One region of the Burkholderia territorii genome, then DNA from elsewhere that is predicted to be linked to it. Evidence: riboswitches for the same ligand, from Rfam matches in the RefSeq annotation. Region 1 holds a riboswitch; the other holds the start of a gene.
The links. A riboswitch is a leader RNA that binds a small molecule or an ion and turns the genes downstream of it on or off. The one in region 1 is predicted to bind cobalamin.
Positions count from the first base shown of each region.

Region 1 (7,383 bases):
GACATCCCGGTCGCCGGCGACATCGCCGCCGACATCGGCGAAGCGCAGCGGCACGCCCAGCGTCCGTGCCGCCGCTTCGACGCGCGCATCGCCCTGCAACGTAACCGATGCGACGAGTGCGGCAAGCGCCAGTCGAGCGAGACCGTGCATCTCGAGCAGCGCGTCGATACGCTCGGCAAGCGACGGCGACGCATCGGCCCGCACGCCGTGCGCGTCGATGCCGACCACCACGCTACGCGGGTGGATCACGAGTTCGTCGCGCGCGCCGCGCCATGCATCGGGCGTCACGCGGATCGCATGCGCGGCCGCATCGTCGCGCGGCAACGCGACGTCGTCGAGCCACGGCGCCGCGCCGTCGATGCGCGTGGCCGCGCCCGCGAGCAGGTCGGACACGAAACGCTTGCCTTGCTGGAGATCGGCGAGCGCATAGCCGTCGGGCGGGTTGAGCACGCACGCGCCGAAGCGCAGCTCGCCGCTCGTCGTGATCGCCGGTGCGACGCCGAGGCATTCGGCGATTTCGCGCGCGATCAGGTTGACGCCGGTCAGCCCGCCGAGCAGCGGCACGACGGCCGAGCCGTCTTCCGCGACCGCGAGCACGGGCGGCTCGATGCCCTTGTCGGCCAGCGCCGGCGCGACGCAACGGATCACGATGCCGGCCGCGCACAGCGCGACGATCGGCAGGCCGCGCGCGTACAGTTCACGCAGGTGCGCGCCGAGTTCGTCGAACGGCACGTCGGCCTCCACGCGCGACGCGAGCCCGTGCACCGAGGCGCCCGGATAGCGCGCCTGGATGCGCCGCGCGGTATCGAGCGCGCCCGCGCCGAGAATCACGATCGCGGGCGGAGTCGTCATCCTTGCCATTTTTCCCCCGGCACGACCAGCAATGAGAAGTACGGCGACGCCATCGGATCGACTTCGTCGAGCGGCACGATGCGCTGCGCCGCCATCGTCGCGCGCTCGACGTACAGCGCGCGCTTCGCGAGCCCGAGCTCGTCGAGCACGCGGCGCACCTTGTCGAAATTGCGGCCCAGCTTCATCACGACGGCCGCGTCGGCCTGCGCGAGCCGCGTGCGCAATTCGTCCTCCGGCAGCACGCCGGACAGAACCGACAGGCTCTGGTTGCGATAGACGAGCGGCTGGCCGAGCACGGCGGTGCCGCCGAGCATCGCGCACACGCCCGGGATCACCTCGGTGTCGTAGCGCGGCGCGAGGCGATCGTGCAGATACATGTACGACCCGTAGAAGAACGGATCGCCTTCGCAGATCACCGCGACGTCGCGCCCGGCGTCGAGATGTGACGCGACGATTTCGGCGGCCGTATCGTAGAAATCGGCGATCACGGTCTCGTAGCAGAGCGGCGGCGGCAGCGCCTCGGTCGTCACCGGATAGACGAGCGGCAGTTGCGTCTGTGCATCGAGCAGGTGCGCCTCGACGATTCCGTACGCATTGCCCTTCTTGCCCTTCGCGACGAAATACGCGACCACCGGCGCCGCCTGCAGTACGCGCAGCGCCTTGATCGTCATCAGTTCGGGGTCGCCGGGGCCGACGCCGACGCCGAACAGGCGTCCGCGCGGGGCCGTCATTCCGCCTCCGTCGCGAGTGCGTTGACGGCGGCCGCGGCCATCGCGCTGCCGCCGCGCCGGCCGAGCAGCGCGACGTACGGCACGCCGCGACTGTCGGCGTCGAGCGCCGCCTTGGATTCGGCCGCGCCGATGAAGCCGACCGGAAAACCGAGGATCAGCGCGGGGCGCGGCGCACCTGCGTCGATCATGTCGAGCAGGTGGAACAGCGCGGTCGGCGCGTTGCCGATCACGACGACGCTGCCGGCCAGATGCGGGCGCCACAGTTCGAGCGCCGCGGCCGAGCGCGTGTTGCCGAGATGCCGGGCGAGGTCGGGCACTTCCGGTTCGCCGAGCGTGCAGATCACGCGATTGCCGGCCGGCAGCCGCGCGCGCGTGATGCCTTCGGCGACCATCCGCGCGTCGCAGAGGATCGGCGCGCCGGCCGCGAGCGCCGCGCGGCCCGCCGCGCCCGCGCCGGCCGAGAAGCGCAGGTCGTAGGCAACATCGACCATCCCGCACGCGTGGATCACGCGCACCGCGAGCTTCTCGAGATCGGGCGGAACGTGCGACAGGTCGGCCTCGGCGCGGATCGTCGCGAACGACTGGCGGTAGATTTCCTGCCCGTCGCGAATGTAGTCAAGCATCGGTGGTGTCCTGGCTGTGCCGCGCGCCCGCCAGTCGGGCCGCGGCCTGGTCAATCGTCAGATGGCGCGCGAGCGGGGCGCCGAGGCCCGCGGCGGCGTCGCGCCGGTAAAGGTCGTAGCGTGCCGGCGCGACCGCGACGAGCGTGTGCGCGGCGGGGTGCGGCAGCGCGCAGTGGCGCTCGCAGCCGGTCAGGTGCACGTCGACCGGATGGCCGATACGTGCGGCCAGCGCGAGCGCATCGTGTTTCGTATCGGCGCGCGACTTCGCGCAGCCTGCGCTGCCGGTGCAGGCGACCAGCGCCGCCAGCGGGTCGGAGGTCGAGCACACGAGGCCGAGCGCCGCGAGCGCGTCGAGCACGGCGCGCGTGCGCTCGTGCCGCACGCCGTGCACGAACACGCCTTGCCACGGGGTCATCGACAGCGTGCCGTCGCCGTGTGCTTCGGCGAGTGCCGCGAGCCGTTCGAGCTGGATTGCGTCGAGCCGGCCGAGCACGAACTGCGCGCCGACGCTGCAGCGATCCGCATCGCGCGACGGCCGTACGCCGAAACGCAGCGCCGCGTCCGCATGCTTGCGCCGCCAGCCGGACAAGCCCGGATCGGCCTCGAGCGGGAAGGGCGCGTAATGCTGCGCGCGCTCGCGCAGCGCGCGTGCGGCGCCGGCTGCGAGCAACGCACGCATGCGCGTGACATCGGCCGGTGCGAGATCGAGGAACGCGAGCAGCAGCGCGCGAACGAGCGCGACGGTCTGGTCGGGCGCGACGTCGAACCAGGCGGGCGGATCGCCGGGCGCGACCGGCGGGCAGCCGGCGAGGCCCGCGGCGATGCGGATTGCGCCGTCTTCGCGGCGTCGCGCGGCAAGCCAGATGTCGTGCGGATGATCGAGCGCCGCGACCGATTCGCCGCCATCGAGCTGGATCGAGAACTTCGGCGACACCTCGCCGCGACGCGGCTCGTGCGTGAGCATGTCGAGCAACGGCAGCGCGAGCGCGCGGCTGTCGACGAGTGCGTCGGGATCGCGCCCCGCGAGCGGGCTGAGCATCAGGTTGCGGATATCGTCGCTGGCGGCGAGCGCGGCCCGGTCGTCGGCGGCATCGCCCGTGCTCGCGTGCGGGCCCAGGCCCGCGGCGAGCAATGCGTCGGCCAGCGTCTCGGCCGCGCCGTCGCGAATGCCGCGCAGTTGCAGATTCGCGCGATTGGTCGCGTCGATCGCGCCCGAGCCGCAGGCGCGGGCCGCGTCGGCAATTGCACGCGCCTGCCGTGCGTCGAGCCGGCCGCCGGGCAGCTTGATCCGGCACAGCCCGCCGTCGGCGGCCGCGACGATGCGCACGAGCCCCGGGCAAGCCGACGGGCGCACGACGGGCGACGACGCAGGAATGGAATCGGGGGCGGAGCTCAACGGGATACCGGGGACAGTGTCGCGCCGCGGCCAACGCATCGGTACACCCCGCCCGACGCCGACTGGCACGCACGCACTTTCATGCCGGCAGGTCTCCTGGCTGACAGGTCGGCGCCGGCTCCCGGCCTTCCCGGTGAAACCAGTGGCACGAGGGGGAGATCGGCTCGCTGTCTACAGTTGCGGGGGCAGCCACAGCGGCGCGGTGCGCGCCCTGTGTTCCCTCTTCGGCCCCGAAGGGCACCGGCGAACGAACGGCCGTAGCATACCCGATTTCACCGGCGCTTCGCGACCGCCGAACGGGCACCGCGGCCGAAGCGCTACGCGGCCGGGCATCGGCGGCCCCGCAGATGAAACGCGTGGAGGAACACGGTACCATGCCGACTTTCGCAATGCGGACGGCCGCACCGGCGCTTTCACGGCCGCCGTGCGCCGACTCGATGGAACCGGACGATGGGGAAGGGTGCATGACGGCGTGGCTGACGGTAGTGGGCATCGGCGACGACGGCTACGCGGGGCTCGGACGCAGCGCGCGGCGCGCGCTGCTCGAGGCGACGCGTGTCGTCGGCGCGAAGCGGCACCTCGACATGCTGCCCGCACGGCTGCGGGCCGAACGCGCAGCATGGCCTTCGCCGTTCGACGTGTCGGGCCTGCTCGCGCGGCGCGGTTCGCCCGTCTGCGTGCTGGCAAGCGGCGACCCGATGCTGTTCGGCGTCGGCGCGACTCTCGTGCGTGAACTATCGCCCGACGAATGGCGCGTGCTGCCCGCGCCGTCGTCGCTGTCGCTCGCGGCCGCGCGGCTCGGCTGGGCGTTGCAGGACGTCGGTGCGGTGTCGCTCGTCGGCCGGCCGCTCGCGACGCTCGCGCGTCATCTGCTGCCGGGCCGGCGCCTGTTCGTGCTGAGCGCCGACGGCCGCACGCCGGCCACGGTCGCCGCCGAACTCGCCGCGCGCGGCTTCGGCCCGACGCGCATCAGCGTGTTCGAACACCTCGGCGGCCCGCTGGAGCGGCGCATCGACGGCCTCGCGCAGGACTGGAACATCGACGAAACCGCCGCGCTCAATCTCGTTGCGCTCGATTGCCAGGCCGGCCCCGACGCGCCACGCCGCGCACTCACGCCCGGCCTGCCCGACGACGCATACCGCCACGACGGCCAGCTCACCAAACGCGACATGCGCGCGCTGACGCTCGGACGCCTCGCGCCCGCGCCCGGCGAACTGCTGTGGGACGTCGGCGCGGGCAGCGGCTCGATCGGCATCGAGTGGATGCGCGCGCATCCGTCATGCCAGGCGATCGCGATCGAATCGCATGCGGAGCGGCAGCGCTTCATCGAGCACAACCGCGACGCGCTCGGCGTGCCGGCGCTGCAACTCGTCGCGGGGCACGCGCCCGAGGCGCTCGCCGGGCTCGCGACGCCCGACGCGATCTTCATAGGTGGCGGTGCAACCGCGCCCGGCGTGCTCGACGCGTGCTGGTCGGCGCTGAAGCCTGGCGGACGGCTCGTCGCGAACGCCGTCACGTTGCAGGGCGAGCTCGCGCTCGCCGCGTGGCGCGACCTGCACGGCGGCACGCTCACGCGCGTGTCGCTCGCGCACGCCGAGCCGCTCGGCCGCTTCGACACGTGGCGGCAGCCGCTGCCCGTCACGCTGTACGACGTGCACAAGCCGCATGCCACGGCAACCGGCCTCGCGGCCTGCGCATGATGCGAGACGAAACGCCCGAACAACCTGCACCGCTGCGCTTCGGCTATACGACCGGCAGCTGCGCGACCGCGACGTCGCTTGCGGCCGCGCGCCTGCTGCTCGCGGGCGTCGCGGCCGACGCGGTCGAGATCGTGCTGCCGAAGGGACAGCGCGTGATGATGCGGCTCGCGTTCTGCCGGACGACGGCTGACGGCGCGGAAGCCGGCACGATCAAGGATGCCGGCGACGATCCGGACGTCACGCACGGCGCGCTCGTCTTTGCGCGCGTGGCGCTCGCGGCGATGCCCGGCGTGCGCTTTCACGCGGGGCCCGGTGTCGGCACCGTCACGCGCGCCGGACTCACGCTGCCGGTCGGCGAACCGGCGATCAATCCGGTGCCGCGCCAGATGATGACCACGCACCTCGACGCGCTCGCGGCCGAATTCGGCTACGCGGGCGGCTTCGACGTGACGATCGGCGTCGAAGGTGGCGAGGCGCTCGCGTTGAAGACGATGAACCCGCGTCTGGGCATCGTCGGCGGATTGTCGATCCTCGGCACGACCGGCATCGTGCGGCCGTTCTCGTGCTCGGCGTACATCGCGTCGATCCACCAGGGCATCGACGTCGCGCGCGCGAACGGGATTTCGCACATCGCCGCATGCACCGGCAACGCGAGCGAGGATGCGATGCGCGCGCACTACGGCCTGCCCGACATGGCGCTGATCGAAATGGGCGATTTCGCCGGCGCGGTGCTCAAGCATCTGCGCCGCGCGCCGGTCGCCCGCCTGTCGATGTGCGGCGGCTTCGGCAAGCTGAGCAAGCTCGCGGCAGGCCATCTCGACCTGCACAGCCGCCATTCGAGCATCGACCTGCCGCTGCTTGCGCAGTGGGCGGCCGAGGCGGGCGCGAGCGCGGCGCTGCAGGCCGCGATGCGCGCGGCGAATACCAGCCAGGAAGCGCTGAAGCTCGCGCAGCACGACGGCGTGCCGCTTGGCGACATCGTCTGCACGCATGCGCTGCGCGTCGCGCGCGACATCGTACCGTCGTCGGTCGCGGTCGAAATGTTCGCGATCGACCGGCAGGGCGGCTTCGTCGGGAGCGCACGATGAGCGCGCGCATCCTGCTGCTCGGCGGCACCGCAGACGCGCTGAAGATCGCACGCGCGCTCGGCCCGCGGCACGTCTACAGCCTCGCGGGCCTCGGCAAGGTGCCCGACGACTTGCGCTGCGAAGTGCGCGTCGGCGGCTTCGGCGGAGCGGCGGGGCTCGCCGCGTATCTGCGTAGCGCCGGCATCGGCCTCGTGATCGATGCGACACATCCGTATGCCGCGCGAATCAGCGCGAATGCGGCGGCCGCCGCGCGCGACGCGGGCGTGCCGCTGTGGGCGCTGCGTCGCGCGCCGTGGGCGCCGCAGCCCGGCGATGACTGGCGCATGGTCGACGACTGGGCCGGCATCGAGGCCGCGCTCGCGCCGTTCCGGCGGCCGCTGTTCACGCTCGGCCGCGAACCGTTCGCGCATCTCGACGAGATCCCGCCGCACCAGTTCTGGCTGGTGCGCTGCCTCGACGCGCATCCCGGCAACGCGCGCGCGCAGATCATCGCCGCGCGCGGGCCGTTCACGCTCGACGGCGAGCGCGCACTGTTCGCGCTCGCCGGCATCGACGTCGTCGTCAGCAAGAACAGCGGCGGCGCCGCGACCGAGGCAAAGCTCGACGTCGCGCGCGAACGCAGGCTGCCGGTCGTGATGCTGCGCCGGCCGACGTTGCCCGACGTCGATCGCGCGTTCGATTCGACCGCCGCGCTGCTCGATGCGCTCGACCCGGCCGCGCGCGCGTGATGGCGCGCGAGCCGCTGCCCAATGAATTGACGGAGATTTTTCGATGACGGTGTATTTCATCGGCGCGGGCCCCGGCGACCCCGAGCTGATCACGGTGAAGGGCCAGCGTCTCGTGCGCACGTGCCCGGTGATCCTGTACGCGGGTTCGCTCGTGCCGCCCGCCGTGCTCGACGGCCATCGCGCGGAGCAGGTCGTCAACACGGCCGAGCTCGACCTCGACGCGATCGTCGCGCTGCTCGCCGATGCGCATGCGAAAGGCCAGGAC
Region 1 covers NZ_CP013366.1:1,801,385-1,808,767, forward strand. The annotation lists gene cobJ (precorrin-3B C(17)-methyltransferase) at 1-852, opposite strand, end outside; gene WS51_RS18885 (precorrin-2 C(20)-methyltransferase) at 849-1,583, opposite strand; gene WS51_RS18890 (precorrin-8X methylmutase) at 1,580-2,206, opposite strand; gene cobG (precorrin-3B synthase) at 2,199-3,641, opposite strand; cobalamin riboswitch at 3,672-3,862, opposite strand; gene WS51_RS18900 (bifunctional cobalt-precorrin-7 (C(5))-methyltransferase/cobalt-precorrin-6B (C(15))-methyltransferase) at 4,067-5,302, shown strand; gene WS51_RS18905 (cobalt-precorrin-5B (C(1))-methyltransferase) at 5,302-6,390, shown strand; gene WS51_RS18910 (cobalt-precorrin-6A reductase) at 6,387-7,118, shown strand; gene cobM (precorrin-4 C(11)-methyltransferase) at 7,162-7,383, shown strand, end outside.

Region 2 (7,383 bases), on a different replicon from region 1:
TACGATCGCTATACCGAGGACCGCGAGCAGATCGGCCGCGCGCTCGCCGAGAAGCACGGGCTCACGCTGGTGCCGCCGTACGACCACGCGGACGTGATCGCGGGCCAGGGCACGGCGGCGAAGGAACTGTTCGACGAAGTCGGGCCGCTTGACGCCGTGTTCACGCCGCTCGGCGGCGGCGGCCTGTTGTCGGGCACGGCACTCGCGACGCGCGCGCTGTCGCCGCACGCGAAGCTGTACGGCGTCGAACCGGAAGCCGGCAACGACGGGCAGCAATCGTTCCGGTCCGGTTCGATCGTCCATATCGACACGCCGCGCACGATCGCCGACGGCGCGCAGACGCAGCATCTCGGCAACCTGACGTTCCCGATCCTGCGCCGCGACGTCGACGACATCCTGACCGCGACCGACGCGGAACTCGTCGACTGCATGCGCTTTTTCGCGACGCGTATGAAGATTGTCGTCGAACCGACCGGTTGCCTGTCGCTCGCGGCCGCGCGCCGGATGAAGGACGAACTGAAAGGCAAGCGTGTCGGCATCGTGATCAGCGGCGGCAACGTCGATCTCGAGAACTTCTGCGCGCTGATCGCCGCCTCCGCGTGATGCGTTGCGGCGCGCGGATGGCCGTATGAACATCCTGTCATCCGCGCGCCGCCGCTCCTTCACGTCGCGTTAAGTTTCGCGCCCTAGACTGAATGCGTGATTTCGCAGTCTGTCGTGAAGAAGGAGTCGCCATGAACACGCACGCGATCGTCGCCGCCGCCGTCGCGGCCGCATCCGTCACGGCGTTCGCGCAACCGGGCGCGACGTCATCCGGTTTTTCCACCATTTCGCCGCGCGACCCGGTCGCGCAGGCCGTCCCCCGTTCGCCCGCCCTGCCGCATGCGGGCTTCGTGCTCGCGAAGATCGATCAGAACAATACGCCGCCCGATCGCGGCGGCGACCCGAACGGCCGCACGCACGCCGGCATGCATATGTAACCCGGCACGTGAGCCGGCCGCGTCGGGCGGCCGGCCCGCGTCATCTCATTACAACGACGGCAGCGACGGGTCGCGCGCGGCGAGGATGTCTGCGGTGCGCCGCTGCAGCGCGCCGTCGATCGCCTGCGGCTGCGGAATCAGCCAGTAACGCCCGTCGCGAATGCCGTCGAACGCCCGCGCTGCAAATGCGTCGGGCGTGAGGCCGTGCGCGTTCAACATCGCGCGCATCGTCTCGACGAAGCCCCGCACCTCCGGCCGCTCGTGCGCGGCGCCGAACGGGTCGTTGAAAATGCCCGTCTGCACCGGCCCCGGCGCAAGCAGCGACACGCCGACCGGCGCGCCGAGCATCTTCAGTTCGCCGTAAAGAGATTCGGTCAGCGCGACCACCGCGAATTTCGTCGCCGAGTAAGGCGACATCAGCGGGCTCGGCAGGAATCCGCCGACCGACGCGGTATTGACGATGCGCGCCGGCACGTTGCGCTCGAGCATGCGCGGCACGAAGCTGCGGAGCCCGTTCATCACACCGTGCACGTTGATCGCGAAACTGCGCTCGAACCGCTCCGGCGTGATTTCCCAGCTGAAGCCGGTGGTCATCACGCCCGCGTTGTTGAACAGGAGGTCGACGCCGCCGAAGCGTTGCCACGCGGCGTCGGCCAGTGCGTCGACGGCCTCGGGGCGGCTGACGTCGGTCGGCACGCACAGCACGTCGGTGTCGAGCGTCGCGGCGAACGCGTCGAGCTTCGCCGGGTCGAGATCGGCCAGCACCACGCGCATGCCGAGCGCGGCCGCGTGGCGCGCAAGCCCGCTGCCGATGCCGCTGGCCGCGCCGGTAATCACGGCGGTACCGCCGTCGAAGCGAATCTGGGTCGTCATGTCAGTGTCCTGTCTGGTCGATGCGCGGATGCGCGAATGCGGGATTCAAGGGTGCCGGCCGCCCGGGGCGGCCGCACCGCGAGCGCCGACAGAATGTCGTGCGCGGGCCGCTTCGCGTCAGCCCGCGATATCCGCAACATGCAGCACGAGCCGGGCTTTCGCGTCGCCCATTTGAACGAGATCGAGCACGCGCGCCGCACATTCGAGTGGAGCTCGCGCAGTACGCCCCCGGACGAAGCGTTCGGCGGTCACGCCAACGTGGCCGCCTTCCTCATCTTTCCGTTTCGTCTGACGTAACGCGATGCCGAGGTCTCGCGAGACGGAATTCGGGACGAATCCGCCGCGCACTGACGTTTTTTCGCATCCCTGCGTGCTTCGCCAATTGACGCAGCGGAGTGCTCGCCATTACGCTTGCGCGCTGATGGTTCCCGGACACGGGATCAAAAGGGAACGCAGGAGAGGCAGCGCCTCGAATCTGCGGCTGCCCCCGCAACTGTGAGCGGCGAATTCGCACTCCCCCACGCCACTGGGAAACCGGGAAGGCCGGTGCGAATAGCGACCCGCGAGCCAGGAGACCTGCCATCGACCCGAGGTCCAAGCAGCCGCGCCGGGCGGGGTGTCCCGGAGCGCCAGGCGCCGCCTTTCGCGGTCGCCCCGTTGCATGGACGGCCCGACCTCAGGACCCTTCAGATGTCCAGACTTTTCATCTGCGCTTCCTTACCGGAAGCGTCGTGCCGTCGCGCCGGCCATCGGCGCGGCGTGCCTGCACGCGCGTGCGTTGCCGTGTGCTCCGGCCCGCCCGACGACCGCCCACGCCGTCTCGCCTCGCGATAGACCGACACGAACCGCGGCGGTACGCACCGCCACACGCTTACGCTTGCCGTCCCTGCAACACGATCACGCTCATTGCCTCATGAATCTTCGCCACCTTCTCGCCACGTCCGCCGCCACGGCGCTGTTCGCCCCGCTCGCCCATGCCGCCGGCGACACGGCGCCCGCGCAATCGCCCCGGCCCGCCGAAGCCGCCGACCTGCCGACGATCAGCGTGACCGACACGCGGCACCTGCCCGAATCGTTCGACCAGCGTTATGCGACCACGCAGGTGCTCACGCGCGCCGATCTCGACCGGCTGTCGCCGAGCGACCCAAGCATCACGCAGGCGCTCGCGACGCTGCCGGGCGTGACCGTCTCGCAGAACGGCGGCCCCGGCTCGTCCGCGTCGGTCAGCATCCGCGGTTCGTCCGCCAACCAGGTCGCGGTGTTCATCGACGGCATCCGGATCGGCTCGCCGACGACCGGCATCGCGCCGTGGGCCGACCTGCCGACCGACGCGTTCGAACGCGTCGAAGTGATCTCGGGGCCGGCCGCCGCATCGTTCGGCGCGAACGCGATGGGCGGCGTCGTGCAGCTGTTCACGCGCCGCGCCGCGGGCCAGCCGAACCAGACCACCGCGTCGTTCGGCGGCGGCACGAACAAGACCTTCGACACGCAGGTGCGCACGTCGGGCACCGTGCCGTCGACCGGGCCGCTCGCCGCACTCGGCGGCCTCACCTACACGCTCGGCCTGCACGACTACAACACGGCCGGCATCGATGCGACGCGGCCGTTCGCGTACGGGCACGAGGCCGGACGCAATCCGTATCACGCACAGGACCTCGATGCGCGGCTCGGCTACGCGCGCGACAACTGGTCGATCTCGACGTTCGCGCTGTATCACCGTTCCGATCTTTCCTTCGACAACGCAGGCTTTGCGAATCGCGAGCTCGATCATCAGCTGACGACCGGCATCGCGTTCCATCTCGACATCACGCCCGACACGCAATTCGACCAGTCGTTCGGTTATGCGAACGATCGCCAGTTCCTGTATGCCGGCGATCCGACCATCCCGACCGACCAGATCAACTCGCAGCGCATCAGCACGTCGACGTCGCTGACCCATCAGGAGCATGGCTTCCGGTTGTTCGGCCTGCCGCTGTCGGGCGAAACGAAGCTCGCGTACGACTTCACGCGCGAACAGGCATTCCTGCCGGTCGACGTGCCCGACGGCGTGCCCACGCGCAACGACTCCGCGTTCTCGCTGCACCAGTCGGCGACACTCGGCAGCGTGACGCTGTTCGTCGCCGGGCGGCACGAGATCATCGCCGGAAAAGCCGTGAACACCGGCAATGCCGCGCTGTCATGGGCCATCACGCCCGTCTATACGGCGCGCGTGTCGTACGGCAACGCGTTCCGCCTGCCGTCGTTCAACGACCTGTACTACCCGGGCTACGGCAATCCGGACCTGAACCCGGAACGCAGCGATTCGGTCGAAGCCGCGCTCGACGCGAACACGGCGTACGGCACGTTCAGCGCCGCGATCTACGACACGCGCATCAGCAACCTGATCGCGTACAACCCCGCGACGCGCTCGCCGATGAACATCGGCCGCTCGCATATCCGCGGCATCGACCTGTCGTACAAGGGCACGATCGGCCGGTATACACCGGTGAGCATCGCGGTCGGTTTCCTGAATCCGCAGGACGAAACCAACGACAGCTGGCTCAACCGCCGGCCTCGCCAGACGGTCAGCGTCAACGTCGACCACACGTGGGACGAGTTCAACCTGCATGCGCTGAGCACGGGCGCGTCGCTGAACTACGGCGGCACGACGTTCGACGACCCGGCCAACACGACGTATCTGCCGTCGTACCTGACCGTGAACCTGCGCGCGTCGTACAGGATCAATTCGCACCTGACGGTGTCGGCGACGCTGTCGAACCTGTTCGACCGCCAGTACATGACGGCGTACGGCTACAACACGCTCGGCCGCACCGCGTTCGGCAAGGTCAGCTATACGTTCTGAGTGGGGTGCGCGGTGCGACGACGGCGTGGTTTGCGTCACGCCCCTGCGACGCCGCGCATGCCCGCGATCAGCTGGATCGCGCCGAACACCGCGATCACGACCGCCGATCCGCGCGACAGGCCGTGCATGAGCGGTAGAGGCATCTTTGTGCGCAATGCGGCGGTCGCGCTGCTCAGGCACAGCCACCACGTCGCGGATCCGGCGAACACGCCCACCACCATCGATGCCACGGTTGGCCCCGCCGTGCCTTCGTGCGCGCCCGACAGCGGGCCGAGCGCCGCGAAGATCCCGACGAACGACAGGATCGTCATCGGGTTCGACAGCGTGAGGCCGAAGGTCGTCAGGAAATCGCGCAGCACGCTCGCGCGCGGCGCGTCGTGCACTGCGGCCGGCGCGGCCGGTGCCTGCCGCGCGATGGACCAGGCCAGCCAGATGAGGAATGCGCCGCCGACGATTTTCAGTGCGACGGTCAGCATCGGAAATGCGGTGACGATGCCGGCGACGCCCAGCGCGCCGAGCAGCCCGTAGATCGCATCGGCGCACGCGGCGCCGATGCCCGTCGCGAATCCTGCGCGAAAGCCGTGGCTCAGGCTGCGCTGGATGCAGAGCATGCCGATCGGGCCGACCGGCACCGCGATCGACAATCCCATCACGACGGACTTGATGAACAGCATGGCCGGCTCCTCGCGACGTGCAATGACATGAACCGCATCGTAGGGAAAGTCCGGTCGCCGCTGAAGACGGTTTTTAAGGAAAAATAGGCCCCTCACCTTAAAAACTCCGCCGCGATGGACGAACTCGACTGGAAGATACTCGCGCTGCTGCAGGCCAACGGCCGCATCAGCTACACGGATCTGGCGCGCCAGGTTCACCTGTCGATACCGGCGGTGACCGAACGCGTGAAGCGTCTCGAATCGGCAGACGTGATCGACGGCTACACGGCGCGCGTCAATCCGGCCGCCGCCGGCTACCCGGTGAGCGCGCTGATCGGCATCACGGTGCCGCAACCGGCGAAGGCGAAATTCCTGAAGCTGCTGGAAACGATTCCCGAAGTGGTCGAGTGCCATCACGTGACCGGCGCCGATTCCTACGTGATGCGGTTCGTCGCGGTCAGCATGGCGCACCTCGAGCAACTGATCGAGCGCATCAACCTGTACGGCGAAACACGCACGTCGATCGTGATGTCGACGCCGCTACCGGCGCGCGGCGTCGCACGGCCGGCAGCGGCGGTCAAGGGCGCGCGGAGGTGACAGGACGGCCCGCGTTGCGCGATGCTGTGCGGTGTGCACCTTGCACGAACCGGACAACCCGCCATGCCAGTGATCGGACTCAATCATTACAACCTGCGCGCGGATCGAGCCACGCTCGACACGCTGCGCGATTTCTACGTGAACGTCGTGGGCCTCGAGCCGGGCTATCGACCGCCGTTCCGGAGCAACGGCTACTGGCTCTACGCGGGGGCGCAGGCGATTCTCCATCTGTCGGAAGCACGGCCCGGCGAGGTCCGGCCGGCGCATGTCGTCAATACGTTCGACCATATGGCGTTTTCTTGCGCAAACGCGGCCGACATGGAGCGGCGTCTGGCCGACGCGCAAGTCCGGTACTCGCGCGCGTACGTGCCGCTCACGCGTCAACTCCAGCTCTTTTTCACCGACCCGGCCGGCAATGGCGTCGAACTGAATTTCGCTGAAGCCGACGGTGCTCCAGGTAAAGACGGGCGTTAGCGCTGCCTGCCCGAGACAGTCGCGCGGAAAGCGCTCGCTTGCGCCGCCGTTACTGTCGTTGCACGAGCTTCACGATCGTCAGCGTGCCGCCCACGCGCTCGACCCGGACCTTGACCCTGTCGCCCACATGCAGCGACTCGATCATCGCCCGGTCACGGGCCTTGAACGCCATCGTCATCGGCGCCATCCCGACGTTCTCGAGCGCGCCGTGCTTCAGCGTCACCATGCCGTGCGCGGCATCGATCCGTTTCACTTCGGCATCGGTCAGCTCCGAATCCTGCGCCGACATCTTCATGTCGCCCATGCTCATGTCGGGCATGTTCCCGCCCGCGCGCACCGGCATCGCAACGACAGCCATCGCGCCGAGTACGGCGATGGCGAGGCATCTGGTCTTCATCGAGCGACTCCCCGTTCAGCCAGTAACGAGCGCGCCGGCTACACCAGCAACGTCGCGACCGCCCACGCGATCAGCACGACGCCCAGCGCGCGGCCGATGCGCTCGCCGCCCGGCAGCACCTTTTCGACGAGCACGAACAGCGACAATGCGACGATCCACACGACGTTCATCACGCCGCCCACGAACAGCAGCGCCATCAGCAGCCAGCAGCAGCCCACGCAATATGCGCCGTGCCGCACGCCCAGCAGGAAGCTGCCCGTGGCGCCCGGGCGCCAGTACGTCGTGAGAAACCCGACCGGCGACCGGCACTGCCGCAGGCACGCCTGCTTGAACGGCGAGAACTGGTAGGCGCCGGCCAGTGCGAGGACGATTGCGGACAGCACGGCGCTCTTCGACCACAGCATCATTCCGGAGATCAGCCCGGCAGGCTGCAGCAGCGTCTGGAGCACCGCCGCCGCGATCGAGAACCCCAGCCACGCGGCCAGATAGCCGGCCAGCAGAAACGTCGACGTGAACGCAGCCCCGGCCGCCTGCGCACCGCGATGGCGCAGCACGCGCCGATACAGC
Region 2 covers NZ_CP013365.1:1,264,723-1,272,105, forward strand. The annotation lists gene WS51_RS05600 (threo-3-hydroxy-L-aspartate ammonia-lyase) at 1-603, shown strand, start outside; gene WS51_RS05605 (hypothetical protein) at 735-980, shown strand; gene WS51_RS05610 (SDR family NAD(P)-dependent oxidoreductase) at 1,029-1,853, opposite strand; gene WS51_RS31935 (hypothetical protein) at 1,905-2,150, shown strand; cobalamin riboswitch at 2,259-2,451, shown strand; gene WS51_RS05615 (TonB-dependent receptor domain-containing protein) at 2,767-4,695, shown strand; gene WS51_RS05620 (LysE family translocator) at 4,731-5,369, opposite strand; gene WS51_RS05625 (Lrp/AsnC family transcriptional regulator) at 5,484-5,945, shown strand; gene WS51_RS05630 (VOC family protein) at 6,009-6,419, shown strand; gene WS51_RS05635 (copper-binding protein) at 6,469-6,816, opposite strand; gene WS51_RS05640 (DUF2182 domain-containing protein) at 6,855-7,383, opposite strand, start outside.
Region 2: another riboswitch for cobalamin. It lies ahead of WS51_RS05615 (TonB-dependent receptor domain-containing protein); the one in region 1 lies ahead of cobG (precorrin-3B synthase).